DNA from 3 places in the Paenibacillus sp. Z3-2 genome. Region 1 is predicted to be linked to each of the others. Evidence: riboswitches for the same ligand, from Rfam matches in the RefSeq annotation. Region 1 holds a riboswitch; each other region holds the start of a gene.

What was found. Region 1 has a riboswitch for cobalamin ahead of M1D71_RS06755 (ABC transporter substrate-binding protein). Riboswitches for the same ligand answer to the same signal wherever they lie in the genome.
Region 2: it holds a riboswitch for cobalamin, as region 1 does, so the genes downstream of both, nikB (nickel ABC transporter permease) here and M1D71_RS06755 (ABC transporter substrate-binding protein) in region 1, are expected to answer to the same signal.
Region 3: it holds a riboswitch for cobalamin, as region 1 does, so the genes downstream of both, cobJ (precorrin-3B C(17)-methyltransferase) here and M1D71_RS06755 (ABC transporter substrate-binding protein) in region 1, are expected to answer to the same signal.

The regions. Positions count from the first base shown of each region.
Region 1 covers NZ_CP096397.1:1,555,961-1,561,116, reverse strand. The annotation lists gene M1D71_RS06760 (FecCD family ABC transporter permease) at 1-1,021, opposite strand, end outside; gene M1D71_RS06755 (ABC transporter substrate-binding protein) at 1,018-2,016, opposite strand; cobalamin riboswitch at 2,461-2,607, opposite strand; gene M1D71_RS06750 (histidine phosphatase family protein) at 2,747-3,406, opposite strand; gene cbiB (adenosylcobinamide-phosphate synthase CbiB) at 3,397-4,377, opposite strand; gene M1D71_RS06740 (adenosylcobinamide amidohydrolase) at 4,422-5,156, opposite strand, start outside.
Region 2 covers NZ_CP096397.1:260,428-265,583, reverse strand. The annotation lists gene M1D71_RS01235 (ABC transporter substrate-binding protein) at 1-1,251, opposite strand, end outside; gene nikC (nickel transporter permease) at 1,266-2,099, opposite strand; gene nikB (nickel ABC transporter permease) at 2,100-3,038, opposite strand; cobalamin riboswitch at 3,232-3,423, opposite strand; gene M1D71_RS01220 (AraC family transcriptional regulator) at 3,501-4,328, opposite strand; gene melA (alpha-galactosidase) at 4,531-5,156, shown strand, end outside.
Region 3 covers NZ_CP096397.1:6,115,861-6,121,016, forward strand. The annotation lists gene cobK (precorrin-6A reductase) at 1-353, opposite strand, end outside; gene M1D71_RS27265 (sirohydrochlorin chelatase) at 350-1,549, opposite strand; gene cobJ (precorrin-3B C(17)-methyltransferase) at 1,757-3,688, opposite strand; cobalamin riboswitch at 4,041-4,230, opposite strand; gene M1D71_RS27275 (uroporphyrinogen-III synthase) at 4,441-5,156, opposite strand, start outside.

The DNA of each region.
Region 1 (5,156 bases):
TCTTATTCCGGTGTAGCAGATAAGCGAAGAATGGTGCACCTACAAATGCCGTCACCACACCGAGCGGAATTTCGGTCGGCGCCAGTAAAGATCGGGCGATCGTGTCTGCCCAGACCATGAAGATGGCCCCGCCAATAGCAGACAGAGGCACCAGCAATCGATAGTCAGGCCCCACAAGCAGCCGAAGAATATGCGGGATTACCAGTCCTACGAAGCCAATAACGCCGGATACGGAGACCGCTCCTGCGGTAAGCAGTGTTCCCACAGCAAGCACCGACAGCTTCAGCCGATCGACGCCAACCCCGATATGCGCAGCTTGACGTTCTCCGAGCGCCAGAACATTCAAGGAACGTGCCCGACTCCAGAGAAAGATCAGCCCGAGCAGAAAATACGGGAAAAGGATGGCCGTATACGACCACCCACGCAGAGCCAGACTTCCCATCGTCCAGTATATAATTTCATTAATGGTCTGTTTCGACATCGTCGACAGGAAGGAAACCACCGCTCCCAAGAAACTTTGCATCACTACACCAGCCAGAATCAGGCTATGCGTTGGTATTTTCCGTCCTTCACGAGCCAGTGACATGACAAACCATAATGTCAATACACCCGTCAAAAACGCCACCAGTGGCAACGTCCAGATTCCAATCAGTGCATACTGCAATCCGAAGAAAATCAGAAAGGCTGCACCCACCGAAGCACCGGATGATACGCCCAGGGTGAACGGGTCTGCCAGCGGGTTCCGAAGAACCCCCTGAAATCCCGCACCGGCAATCGCCAGCGATGCGCCCACGAGCACGGCAAGCAGTACACGTGGAAATCTGACTTTCCATATAATCTGTTCGGCTGCTGCACTCCAGTCGGGCGTGATCCAGTCTCCCACCCATGGCAAGTGATGAAGCAGGATACCCGCAATGTCACGAATAGGCAAGGAAACCGAACCGATGCCCGTGCAGATGAGCACGGTTAACACGAGCAGCGTGATCCCTGCCGATGCGTACACGGCCAGTTTTTTACTCATTGGAACAGGTCAGGATAGATCGCTTTGGCTACTTCTTTCAGACCTTCGGTTACTCGTGGTCCCGGACGGCTGAGCAGGTTCGCATCGAGGCCAATGACTGCATCGTTCTTCACAGCCGTAATTTGATCCCAGCCACTGCGAGCTTTAATGATTTGATCCAGTGTTTTGGAGTTATCATCAATGACATCATTCGCATACAGAATCACATCCGGGTTGGAGGCAATCACATTTTCTTCGTTGATCTGGTACCAGCCTTCTTTGTCCGAAGCAATATTGGTTCCTCCGGCTACCGTGATCAGTTCATCCATGAACTCACCTTTACCTACCGACCAACCTGGGGAGAACTCAACATATACATTTTCCTTCTCTTCCGGCTTAACTGCACTCACCGCTTCAGTTACATCAGTCACATCCTGTTTCATCTGTGTGATGATCTCTTGAGCTTTTTCTTGATGATCGGTGATTTTACCGAATGTTTCGATATTGTTCATTACATCATCGATCGATTTTGGATCGGTTTTGAAAATGGTAATGCCCAGATCACGCAGCTTCTTCACTGCATCTTCGCTCATCGAGATACCCGTGAATACGATATCGGCTTCTGCGGCAATGATGGATTCTTCATTCGGCTTGGATATACCACCCATTTTCGCTTTGGTTGTTGCGGCTTCCGGATAATCATCGTAGTCGGATACCCCTACGATCTGCTCGTCCAATCCGAGTGCAAACAGGGACTCTGTTTCAGCTGGTGACACGGAAACAATTTTGGCTGGTGCCTGTTCAAATGTAAACGACTCACCCGTTGCATCGGTTACCGTGAGTGGATATTGTGTTTTGAGATCCGTTTGCGCTTGGCCTTGGGACTGCTCCTGTGCCGGTTGCTGTGAAGTACCTGTGCCCTCTTTTGTTGTTGCATTGCCACATCCGGCCAAAGCCAGTGCCAGTGCCGCTGCACTCAGCAGTGACGCTACGCTTTTCCAATTCTTGAAATTCATTCTGTTATTCTCCCCTTCTCTATTTGTGCTATTTTCTTGCATCATCCTTGAACTCTTACTACCCTTGCCTTGGTGTTCCTGTATAAGGTTTGAACTGCAATATTTACACGCTAACGGAGAGTGCAGAACCGATCTGAAGAAACGAAGTGTTCGCCTAAAGCTTTCTGAAAGAAAGCCACATCGGAAGCATAAGCTATCACCGGATTTTCCGTTTCAAAAAGGGAATCAAAAAATCTGGGGATAACAGCGATCGGAAGATGGTACTGCAATCGGAGTGACCTCGTGTAAAAGTTCGGTTCATCTTACATGAACAATAAAAAATCCCCAATCCTTACGTCTAGGATTAGGGATGACGTCTCGCATATGGCGATCTGTACATGTCCAACGTATTGTTGTGCATGCACATAGAACTGCCCGAAACGCTGTCCTTTCCTCGAAGGAACACCGGTTTGAACGTCCAGGGCAGGTAACCTGACTTACAGGAATTGTTCCTGATTTACAGTGGCGGGACCGTGCCGGACTTGCACCGGCTTCCCTATTTCACCCGTATGCCATCCATGACTATATTGAGCCATGAACCATTACTGCACGCACGCGGGACCCTTGGTCGCTGATATGGATTAACCATTCAAGTGAGCAATCTGCATTCATGTGCAGGCATTATTGCCTGTCACACGAAACTACAGTGCTGTCACACTTCTGTTGTGATTATAGGTTATATTGCACATCCTTACAACCCGATTCCCGGAAAAGCCACCCTCGTGCCAACCCACTGATCTCCATGTTGTTCCAGCCGTACCTGTATCGCTTGCCCCGGAATCACCTGCGTATCCCAGAATCCCAGATCGGCAATGAGACGAGATAATGCATACCGGATTACACCGCCGTGCGTAACAACAATAATCGTTGGCACGCCAGCCTCACGAGATTGCATCGACGAACAATCCCCCCATAAGCATTCTTGCAGAAATGAATCGATCCGCACAGTAAATGCCTGCCATGACTCCCCTTCTGGCGGGGTGACGTCCTGTGGAGCATCGATCCAATCCCGGTACTGTGGGTTGTTCTTGAGTTGATCGTACGTCAAGCCTTCCCATTGACCAAAATCAACCTCTCGCAGGCGCGGGTCCAGCTTGACCTGCTCCAATGGATAAGGCCTGATCTGTGCAAGCGTCTGCTGACAACGGAGCAGATCACTGCAATATACCGTATCCCACGAGACGTTGCTTAATTGCTCGCGTAGCGAAGCCAGTTCTCTTTCTGCATCCGGGAGCAAAGCGATATCGGTATGCCCCAGATATTTTTTTTCCACATTCCACGCGGTAGTACCATGACGTATAAACAGAATATTTCGCTGCTGTGATCCATTCAGCCCTACAGTTACTTCCATAGCAACGTACCTCCAGCAAGCCATATTCCCAGCGTCACCAGTGTACACAGGATTACAAAAGAACCCGCCGACCAGAACATGAGACGTGTCGTTCGCACGATATCCTCTGCTGCCATAGGACGTGTCGCCTCACCCATATAGGCACGAAAAGAAGCTATTCCGTGATACACGTTATGTCCCCCGAGTCTGATCCCCAGTGCTCCGGCCACCGCCGATTCGGGAAAACCACTGTTCGGACTTGGATGCAATCTGGCATCCCGGGTCACCATACGTGCTGCGCCTTTGGCATCCAGTTTCATGACCCATGCACCCACGATCAGAAGGATGGCGGTGAGCCGTGCGGGAATCCAGTTTGCCCAATCATCCAGACGGGCGGAAGCCCAGCCGAGATACAGATACTTCTCATTTTTATAACCAACCATGGAATCCAATGTATTCACGGCACGATAGGCCATCGCAAGTGGCGCGCCACCAATTAACGCATAGAACAAAGGGGACACGATGGCGTCCACAATATTCTCGGCTACCGTCTCCACCGTTCCTCGCACAACCTCCGGTTCATCCAAATGAGCTGTATCACGTCCAACAATCATGCCAAGTGAACGTCTTGCAGCAGGCCAATCCTTCTGAATTAGATGGCGATATACCTCCATGCCTGCATCCTTCAAGCCCTTGGAAGCAATCGTCGTCGCAATAAGCACGATTTCAGCTACTACCGCTACGACAGGATGAATGAGACCCAGCACATATACGAATGCCCAAGTGATTACAAACGCCCCACCCGCAATCAGCAGCGGAAATAATAGACCGGCCCTCTTCAGCCCGGAATCCGTGCTCACACGGGAACGAATACTACGCTCCAGCGCAGAGATCGCTTTCCCCATGCCTATAACAGGATGAGGAATCCAGCGTGGATCACCGATGCATCGATCAAGTATGTATGCCCCTATCATAATCCAGGCACCCGCCATTCCCGTCCAGAAGGGCCATGAGACAAGTTGTCCAATCTGAAATGTCATAACACCCTGTTCCTCTCTTTCCACTGCTGTCCGGCTTGCAGGCTTTCCGTGATCGTGTCATAGACCAACCTGCCAATGGCCGCACCAACAACCGTCGCCGTTCCTGCGTAAGCAATTAGCGGCTTGTGCTCGTCCACCTGACTCACCGCAAGTACAATAGCATCCGTTGTCGTCCCTGTGGCCAGCAGCCCGTTCTCCGAGTCCGAAACACCGAAATCAGCCAGCGCCGCCGCTTTGGCCTCTACCGCAGTCTGGACGACATTCACCATCGCTCCAGATGTCATGCGTCCGTTCAACCATAACATGACATTAATCGTGCCCGGGATGTAGGGCTTCATGAAATAAGATTGGGTTGTTGATTTTAAAGGTCTTACAGCAACAGTCTCGTTTCCCTCCGTATCAAATACGGTTCTTACGGAACCTGCCCGCGCAGCATTGGACACCCCGGCTGTTGTACAACACAGAACTCCGAATTCCTCACTGGCGTATTCCTGAATGGAGGTATGCTCCAGTCTAACCGCTGTCAACAGTCCCGCACATTGATTAAGTTGCTCTTGCCATTCATTCAGAGAACGTTCGATATCACAGGGTGGATCATCACAGCGATAATGCCGATCCACATAGATGTTAAATATCCGATCCAGTTCGAGCATCCCGCCGCCATACACCGCACTGGAAAGCGCACTTGCAACAGAAGGACTTGCAGCTCTGATATGTTGATCGTGTGCAGT
Region 2 (5,156 bases), 1.3 Mb from region 1:
CTTCTGATGATCGGTCAGATCCTCATAAGAGGTCATCTCCAACTGAACGCCAATCTCTTTAAGCTGGGATTGCATTGCAGCAGCCACAATCGAATCGGACTCGTAAGCGGAGTTGAGAATCAGCTGTAACGACAGCTTCTTTCCATCTTTTTCACGAATGCCATCGCCACCTGTATCCTTGAAACCAGCCCCATCCAGAAACTGTTTGGCTTTCTCCGGTTCGTAATCATATCCTTTGATCTTGTCATAGCCAAAAGGCAGTGCTGACGTGAATGGTCCTTTGGCAGCCTGACCGCCCACCAGTGTATTCGCGTACATCTCCCGGTCAATACCATATGAGATCGCACGGCGAACCTCCGGATCACTCAGCAGCGGATTGGTTGTGTTGAACCATACGAATTGGGTACGCAGACTGGGAATTTCGTCAATGGTGTATTGACTCTTGTCCTGGAATAATGCCAAACTGCTGCGCCCCACGTTACTTGCTACATTAATCTCTCCGGACTGCAGGGCAAGGGCACGGGTGCTGTCATCCTTGATATATTTCAACGTCAATGTGTCGACATCTGCCGCACCGCCCCAATACCCGTCATACTTTTTCACCTGTATCTCCTGATCCGGCGTATAACCCGTCACCATAAATGGCCCGGTAGCAATAGGCTCGCTCTTGAATTTGGATGTATCTGCACTGGTATCCACGATGATAAACAGTGGCTCAGCAATATTACCAAGCAGGGACGCATAAGGTTCTGTCGTCTTGATCGTCAGATCTTGTCCTTCTGCAGTCATCGAGGCCACTGGCACAGTCACTTGTCCTCTTTCGTTTAGCTCAATGGAGCGCTCAATCGATTTTTTTACTGCGTCTGCGGTTACCTTATTTCCGTTATGGAAAGTTACACCCTCCCGAATATGAAAATGCCAAGTTGTGTCATCAACACGTTCCCACGTGTCTGCAATTTTAGGAACCAGCTTCATATTCTCATCAAACTGAATCAGTGTCTCACCAATCGCTGCACGCGTGAGCGTCCAGCCGTTCCATTCCTCTGCCGGGTCCAGATTGCTTCCAAGCCAGAACAGGGCCACATTCAGATGAGTTGGTGCGCTTGTCGTACCATTGTCCGTAACCGCTGACTTCTCCGTTGCATCAGACGAGGTCGATGGATTATTGGTGGTGCCACAAGCTGCAAGCAAGAACACAACGAACATGGATACGATGGTGAGCAGGATCGATTTTGGAAAATTCCTCTTCATTCTGGTTCCTCCAGTTAAGTTGTATTTTTCTTGGGATCAAGCACGTCTCGCAGGCTGTCTCCCAGTAAATTAAAAATAATAACAGTGCTAAATATCGCCAGGCCCGGATATATCAACAGCCAAGGCGCAGTCTGCAGGTATCTTCTGCCTTCATTCAACATGGCCCCCCACTCGGGGTTCGGTGGCTGCGCACCGAGTCCGAGAAAAGATAACCCCGAGATGGACAGCATCATGCCACCCACATCCATCATCGCCATGACGATGAGTGGTGACATCATATTGGGCAGGATCGTCCTGCCAATGATCTGTATCTTACGTGCTCCGCTGAAAGCAGCGGCAGCGACATATTCCTTTTGCTGAAGGGAAATGACCAGGCTTCTGGCCATCCGTGCATACTTCGCCCACCAGACAACCGACAATGCCAGCACCGTATTGAATAATCCCGGCCCAAGCATCCCCACCACGGCGATCGCAAAAATCAGGCCCGGAAATGCCATTAGTGTGTCGGACAACCGCATGAGAATCGTATCCGTCACACCCCGGGCGAAACCGGCGATGACCCCAATCGCTACGCCTAACACGAATACAATGCCAATCATCATAAAGGTAAGCAGCAGTGAGGTTCGCGCTCCGTATAGCAGACGGGACAATACACAGCGACCTAGCTGATCGGTTCCAAGCGGATATTCGGCGCTGGATGGCTGCAACACTTTGGCAAAATTCGTTGCAAGTGGATCGTGTGGTGCGAGCAGCGGCGCAACCATGGCGAGAATAATCCAGAAGACGGTTAGAGATAACAGGAATGTGAACCAGCGATTCTGCAGTAATACAAGTCTGAAGGCTCTCATCTATACATCCACATCCAGTCGGATTCGGGGATCACGAAGATGTGTCCATACATCAACCAGCAGATTCAGTGTGACATATATGATCGCCATCCAGATGACATACCCCTGAATCAGCGGATAATCCCGTGTGAAAATGGCGTCTACTGCCATCTGACCAACGCCAGGCCATACAAATAAACTTTCGACAATCGCTGCACCACCTAACAAAGCTCCCGTCGTCATACCCATAAGGGTAACGATCGGCAGCAGGGCATTGGGGAGAATATGACGCAAAATAATGATCGACTCCTTCACACCTCTGGATCTTGCTCCGATCACATAGTTCTGGCTTGTCTCCTCAAGCAGGACCGTACGAATCTGTCTGCTGTACTGGGCAACAAGTGGAATCGCGAGTGTACATGCAGGCAGAATCAGACTATTCCATCCGGATTTGCCCATCACCGGCAGCAGCTTCAGCTGTACGCCGAAGACCAACATGAGCAACATACCCAACCAGAAGCTGGGCATCGATAATCCGGCAAAAGAGAATAAACGAATAACAAAATCCAGCCATTTATTACGATAGACAGCCGACAACATCCCCAATGGAAAGGAAACCAGAATAACCAGAATCATAGCGCTTCCTGTTAGCCAAAGCGTTGCCGGGAGCCGTGCCATCAGCACGTCCAGTACTGGACGTTTGTATTTATATGACGTACCAAAATCTCCGGTCACTACCTGTCCCAGCCATGTCCCGTATCGATAGAGAAAAGGCTCGTCCAATCCAAGCTCTGACCTCACCTGTCTGACCAGTTCATCGGATGACGTTACCCCTGTAGACATGAGCATAAGTCTGGCTGGATCCCCAGGAGACAGATAGGTTAGCAGGAATGTCAGAAACGTGATGCCGAACAATACGACAACCAGTTGTAATAAACGCTTAACGATATATCTGCTCAAGTGCTCAAACGTCCTTCCCCAAAACTTTATGTATGTGCCATGATGTTCTCCGTCCACAGCTCCGCTGAAAACATATAAATTCTATCAAAAAAGGCGTCCCTCTCCGTGTTACTGGATGAGGACGCCTTAAATAAACAGATTTTCAGAAAAAATCATGCTCTCTAAACACCTTCCTATCTCCCGTAGGGTACTACTGTGTTTGTTAAACCTGGCAGGTCTCCTGGCTCCAGAATCATGGTCATTGCAGCTCCTTCCCGGTCTAAACCAGTGGATTATCGCTACCTGACTCCTCTGTTACAGTGGCGGGACCGCGCCGGTATTACACCGGACTTCCCTATTAAGCTTTCACCCTGACGGGCGAAGCACCAAGTTCCACATATTCAATTGCACTTCTGTATCAGTATAGCGGGACGACGATTAATGATCAAAACTTTATTTTCAAATTTAAAACACTGGATACGTCTAACCACGAATTCTCGAACCCTTCGGAGACACCCCCGTCACACGCTTAAACATCTTTGAAAATAATAATGGGTCCGTATAACCCACCGAATGAGCTACTTCACTAACGGAAAGTCCGGGGTTCTGAAGAAGATCAGCAGCACGATTCATACGGTACTCCAGAAAAAATGACTGTAGCGACTTGCCGTATCGTTCCTTGAACAATCCCGACAGATATGTGCGGTCCAGCCCCACGGCGTGGGCAATATCCAGAATGGAGGTCCGCTGGCTGTACCTGTTCTCCATAAACTGAACTGCCTGCCTGATGTACTCTTCTTTGTTCGAAAGAAGCTGTCCCTCCTCTTCCTCTACCGATGACGATGAGATCAACTCCGCTATCAGGCGGTACAACAGACTCTGGTTCATCACATCCCCTCCCAAATACGCGGAGGCCTGAACCATCTCTGAGTACAGGTGCTCCATTGTATTCGTATCACGGGCATCATACACTGGATGCTCTGGACTTAATCGGGCACGTTGCATGAATGCCTTGGCTTGCACACCTTTAAATCCAAACCACGAATACGTCCAGGGATCCTTCGGATCTGCCTCATAATGAATAAGCATGTCCGGGAGTATGACGAAGCCCTGTCCCTGAGTCAACTTGTATTCTTGGCCCCCCATATACACAATCCCCCGTCCTTCATGGATGTAGTGCACAATGTAAGAATCACGTACACCCGGTCCCCAATAATGCCCAGGATCACATGCCTCCCACCCGAAAAACAACAAAACCAGCTCCATCTGTGTCCAGCCCGTGGGAACCACATTCATCTCAATGCGACTCATTTTCTGCCCTCCATTCTGACTTCATTCCACTTGTCTCTCCATTCAATCTAATTACATTATAACAGCTAAACTGATCAAATATTAGTTGAAAGCGGAAACAAAAATGGGATTATGACATGTTTGAAAGGGGTTGAGCCATAGTTATATGCGCCGAATCGGCCTATAGTTGGGGTACAACATTTTTCAGGGAGGCTAAACTTAAATGAATAAAATTACGTTCCTCGGTGCAGGCAGCACCGTCTTTGTTAAAAATGTATTGGGTGATGTCATGATGACCGAAGCACTGCAAGATTTTGAGCTGGCATTGTTCGATATTGATGCTGAACGCTTGAGCGACTCAGAGCGTTTGTTGACCAGTCTGGCCCGTTCGATTGGAAGTCGTTGTGTCATTAACGTATATCATGACCGCAAAGAAGCGCTGCGCGGAGCCAAATATGTCATCAACGCCATTCAGGTGGGTGGGTATGATCCATGCACCATTACGGACTTCGAAATTCCAAAGAAATACGGACTGCGTCAAACGATTGCAGACACACTCGGTATCGGTGGAATTTTCCGTAACTTGCGGACGATTCCGGTCATGCTGGATTTTGCCCGGGATATGCAGGAAGTATGTCCGGATGCATGGTTCCTGAACTATACCAACCCGATGGCCGTGCTTACCAACGTCATGAACGTGCATGGTGGGATCAAAACCGTAGGATTGTGTCATAGTGTGCAGGTATGTGTACCGCATCTGTTTGATGCACTGGGGATCGATCAGACGGGTGTCGTAGCCAAAATTGCAGGCATCAACCACATGGCGTGGCTGCTCGAAGTTACAAAAGA
Region 3 (5,156 bases), 2.1 Mb from region 1:
GCTTCATCGTAGGAAGATACCACATGAAGTAACGCATGATCATCGTACGCCAGGCCTGCCCGTTCATAACGAATATATGGAATCCCCGCCTGTTTTGCTGCTTCCATCGCATTGGCATGTGCTTCTTCGGCAAATGGGTGACTTGCATCCACGATGGCACGGCTACCTTTTTCACGCACCAGTTCCACCATTGCCTCCACTGTCAAACGGCCTGTACGAACGGGTAATCCGGCTTCTGTTAGGCTATGCGCCGCACTGTCGGTTACAACGGAAGTCAGCACGTCTGTTCCTTGCTGCTGAATCTGTAAAGCCAGTTCCCTTGCATCACTCGTACCACACAACATGAAGATCATGGACGATTCACCTGCTCTGAAGTTGCTGCAACCTCAGCCTGATCGGGAGAAGCATCTTCCTGTACGGTTCCTTCGTGCTCGTGATGCGTATGATGCAGCTCTTCATCATGATCATGATGATAATCGAGTGATGCTTCACGATCGACGGCAGTCTGATTGTGATCATGATCGTGGTCATGCTTATGCGTGTGTTCATCGTGTGCATGTACGTGCAGATGGTCATGCTTATCATGATGATGGGAGTGATCATGGTCTGAATGATCGTGACTGTGCGCATGGTTGTGTTCATAATGGTGATCGTGGTGATGATCATGGTCATGCCCATGGTCGTGATCATGATGGTGGTGATGGTGTTTGGCTGCTTCCAGTCTGAATTGGCAGTTGTCACAGTTGGCTGTTACACGTCCGTATAGCCCCTCATGGGCCCGCTCCAGTACGAGTTCAACCAGCTTCGGGTGAAATCCGAAATATCCACCAACCTCGACCTGAATGTCTGGATGTGCCGCTGCAAATTCCGCAGTCATTTCATCAATGCGCTTGATCAGTACACCTGTGAACAGGAAATAAGGCATGATAATGATTTTCTTCGCACCCAGCAGCAGACAGCGCTCTAATCCATCCGGGAATGAGGGCTGAGTCACGCCAATAAAGCTGCTTTCCGTCCACTTGTAAGGCAGTTTCTCCCATAACATCCGGGTCATTTTGAAAAAGTCACTGTTGGCATCCGGGTCACTGCTCCCCCGTCCTAGCACCAATACTGCGGTCTCCTCATCCGTCACCGGAACAGGTGGAGCTACTACTGGTGTTCCGCCTTGGGATGCCACAAGTACAGGTTGGGCTTCTTGCAGACGGGTCTGCATGATTTGGACAACTTTCTCATGAACACCGATAGGACGACCATATACGAATTCCACCTGCGGATAACGTGCCTTGGCACGATCAATGGCGTTGGGAATATCAATCTTGGCATGACCGGCAGCAAACAAAATGATCGGCACCAACACGACACGTGTTGCCCCTCGATCCACACAAGCGGTAACACCTTCAGCAATACTTGGTCTCGTTAACTCCAGAAAACAAGTCTCCACCAACGTATTCTCCGGTGCCTTCGCTGCTACCTCACTTGCAAACTCCTTCAGTTCCCGGTTCCCCTCGGGATCACGACTCCCGTGTCCCACCAACAATATTGCATCCATCTTCTGTTATTCCTCCCCCGCCTGACCCACAGATCAGGCTTTGCATATTCATTCTTCTGGCATTCCATTCGATACATTACTCGAAACATCAATCCATCTATATCAGCTGAAATCCAGCGAAGATTGCACAATATTGCATAAGTCCTGACAAGGTAAACCATCACGTTTCCACGCAGGGACCGAATCAGTCAAGGACTTAATCAAGTCTTAGTCACCACATATCGGGTTTACTTCCACAGTGACCGGTGCATCCACATGGCGGAAGCCCTGAATCACGCCGACCCGCTTGAAGAATTTGTGGAAACGCTCGTTCGGATGGCCTTTTTCCTTGTAATCCGCCACAATGCGTTCCACAATCCCACCAATCTGGTCACCCGGAATTCCCTCCGCTACGGGCTGGGCAGGGTGAGCATTGCGACCGAACTTCTTGCCGCCGAGGAACAGGTCATATGCACCTTTGCGATACACGATGCCGATATCCTCCAGCACTGCCCCATAACATGCCATGCCGCAGCCATTCAGTGCCACACTCGTTTCTTTGGGTGCACCCAGTCCGCCGATCACCGCCTGCAGATGGTTAGCCATCGGAACAGCATCATCCTTCTCCATATTGCAGAAGTCACAGGCCTTCACCTTGATGACATCTCCAATCGGGACAACGATAAAATTCGCTGCACGCAGCTCTTCTACCAGCGAGTCCGGTTCAAAGGTCGGCACTCTCAAAATGATCTGGTGCTCCGGCGTATACTCCAGTTCGCCGTCTTCACTTGCACACTGCGCCAGCAACGCCATCTGGGCGGCGGTGAATTTTTTGTTGCCCACGCCGGGCGAGACGCCGACTTCGAACAGCGGCGCCTTGCGCCCAGGCTCAGGCACGGTGCGTACCGCTGTTGCGGTCGCAGCCTGTGGCGCACTTGCCGTCTGGCTTGGCGCTGCTGCCTCCAGCCAGCGGCTCGCCGATTCGCTCGCGAGCGCTCCGCCTGCCGCGAGCCGCGTCAGCGCCTCAGCGGCGAGCGCAGCTGCGCCGGTGCGTGGCGCTTCTGCGACCTTGCGCGGAGCGGCCTCTGCCGCCGCGAAAGCAGGTCGCTCGCCGGCAAGCACAGCGGTGCCAGCGCTGCCGGCTGGGCTTGCCGCAGGCATAGCGGCAGCCGCCCCGGCGCCAGCGGGCGGCTGCCCTTGCGGGGCCATGCCCGCTCCGGTGCTTGCGCCGCGCAGGGCTGGCTCCGCCTGTGGCTGCGCGGCCAATGCATCGCTGGCCGTGCTCTCGCCCGCTGCATCGCCGGAGGCGGCAGCGCGGGCTTCCCTTGCGCCGAGCGACCATGGCTCGGCTTCCGTGCGCAGTCGCTCATGGGGTCTGAGCGACTGTTCCGTGGTATTCAGCGTATATTTCCGCTGATACCCGCGCGGGGTGACCATGAGTCCTTCGTACATCATGGTCGAGGAGTTGCCGATAATCACGGTCGTCAGCATGCCGATATCATGATTCAGCATATCCTCCAGTGTGGTCATGACAACGTCCTGACGCTCACGATATGCACTCTTCACCAGACCTACCGGGGTCTGTGGGTCACGATAACGCAGAATCATTTCCTGTGTCTCCACGATCTGGCGTGTACGCCGCCCACTGCGTGGATTGTAGAGGGCAATGACAAAATCAGCTGACGCTGCAGCTTCGACCCTGCGAATAATGGTCTCCCACGGCGTAAGGTGATCACTGAGGCTGATCGTACATGCATCATGCATGACGGGGGCTCCCAATAGAGAAGCACATGACTGAATGGCCGACACGCCCGGAATGACTTCAACCGCAACACCCGTATCCGGCTTCCAGCCTTGCTCCATCAGAACCTCGTATACCAGACCTGCCATACCATATACGCCCGCGTCACCACTGGAGATTACCGCGACAATCTTGCCCATCTCCGCCTGTCGGACCGCTTCTTGCGCACGGCTTACTTCCTCTGTCATCCCCGTACGTACAATCGCTTGCCCGTTCAACAGAGGTCGGATGAGATCCACGTAAGTGTTATATCCGATAATGACCTCGCTCTCCTGAAGCGCTTCGAGTGCCCGCTTCGTGATATGTTCCATCGCTCCAGGACCGAACCCGATAATTAGCAGCTTGCCTTGACCTTGCATTGCTTCTCCTCCTTCATCACACTTGTCGTACGGATTAAACAGTGAAGAAGGACGGCTATGCCGACCTTCTCCCCAACGGTTAAGCGTGTTCAATTCCTAGCTCTGTTAACTTATTCCTCTGCCACTATTTTTCCAACACAAAACTGGAGATCGTAGGGATATCACTTTCATGTAAAAACAAAAAAATCCCATCCTTATAACGGATGGGATACGCATGTACGTACACTCAAGAACACAGTCCCAGACTCCCAGAGGGTAATCCTGTGACTATGTGGCCCAAGGGGGCCAGCCGGGCGAACCGCTTGTTCGCCCAATTCCTGATTCTTCGTACACCATTCCTTTCCGCGAAGGGTTCGGTGACACATGCAAGGTAGGTCTCCTGGCTCTGGATCATCAGCTTCCTTTTCTGTCTTCCCCGGCTATGCGAGTGACTTGGATCAAAAAGGGCTTCACCATTACAGTGGCGGGACCGCTCGGGACTTTCACCCGATTCCCTGTTACCTCTTGCTTTACGCAAGAGCACCTTGCTTGTTTTCATTCAATATTGTCTTCATAATAACACCGCTCAGGAAATAATGTCCATGCTTATGATACTTGTCTCTTCTTCTATTTTCAGACAAAACAGAAAAAAGTCCTGATCCAAAAATAAGATCAGAACCCGGAATAACATATGCATATACAACTCGGTTAGAATCATCAAATTGCCTAAGGATTGAATTCGTTTAGACTCATTGCTCGACTGTTTTTTGCTGCTACTTGCGGATCTTGTCCGCATGTCCCGCTGCGAAGTAACGCCCGAGTTCAACGATGAGCGCGCCCATCTTCTCTTCCTCCGGAATCACCAGCGCCTCAATGCCTTCTTCTCGCATCGAATTCGCTGTCACTTTACCTACAGACGCAGGGATTACACCTTGTCTGAAAGCTTCCAGCATCGGTTCGAGCTTATTCTGCGATGCCGCATATTGCGTCAGAAATCTAACCTGTGGTCCACTTGTGAAAGCAACAGCATCTATCTCGTACTGTACAATCTCATTCAAAAGCTGTTCCAGTTCAGCCTCTTCCGGTGGTACATGGCGGTAAGGAAGCACTTGGCGCACGATTGCTCCTTGTTCCTCTAACCATGCAACGAGTTTGGGAGCTGTCTCCCCATGAAGCTGCAACATCACCTTTTTCCCTGCGAGATCATGTGGGGCGAATTCACGAATGAGCCCGTCCGTGCTGCCATCGTCATCCCGTACTACCGGCGTTAACTTGCGCTTTCTCAGTGCATTCACCGTCTTGTATCCTCTGGCCGCAATTGAGGATTCCGACAGCGTATCCAGTAGTTTTCCCGCGACTTCCATATCCTCAGCCATTTCAAACAACGCGTCCAGACCCATGCCGGTGGTCAATACCGCCCAGTCTGGCGGGTCCGAGATCCAGGATACCAGACCATTCCTGATATTCCGATCATCCAGAAATACCGTTC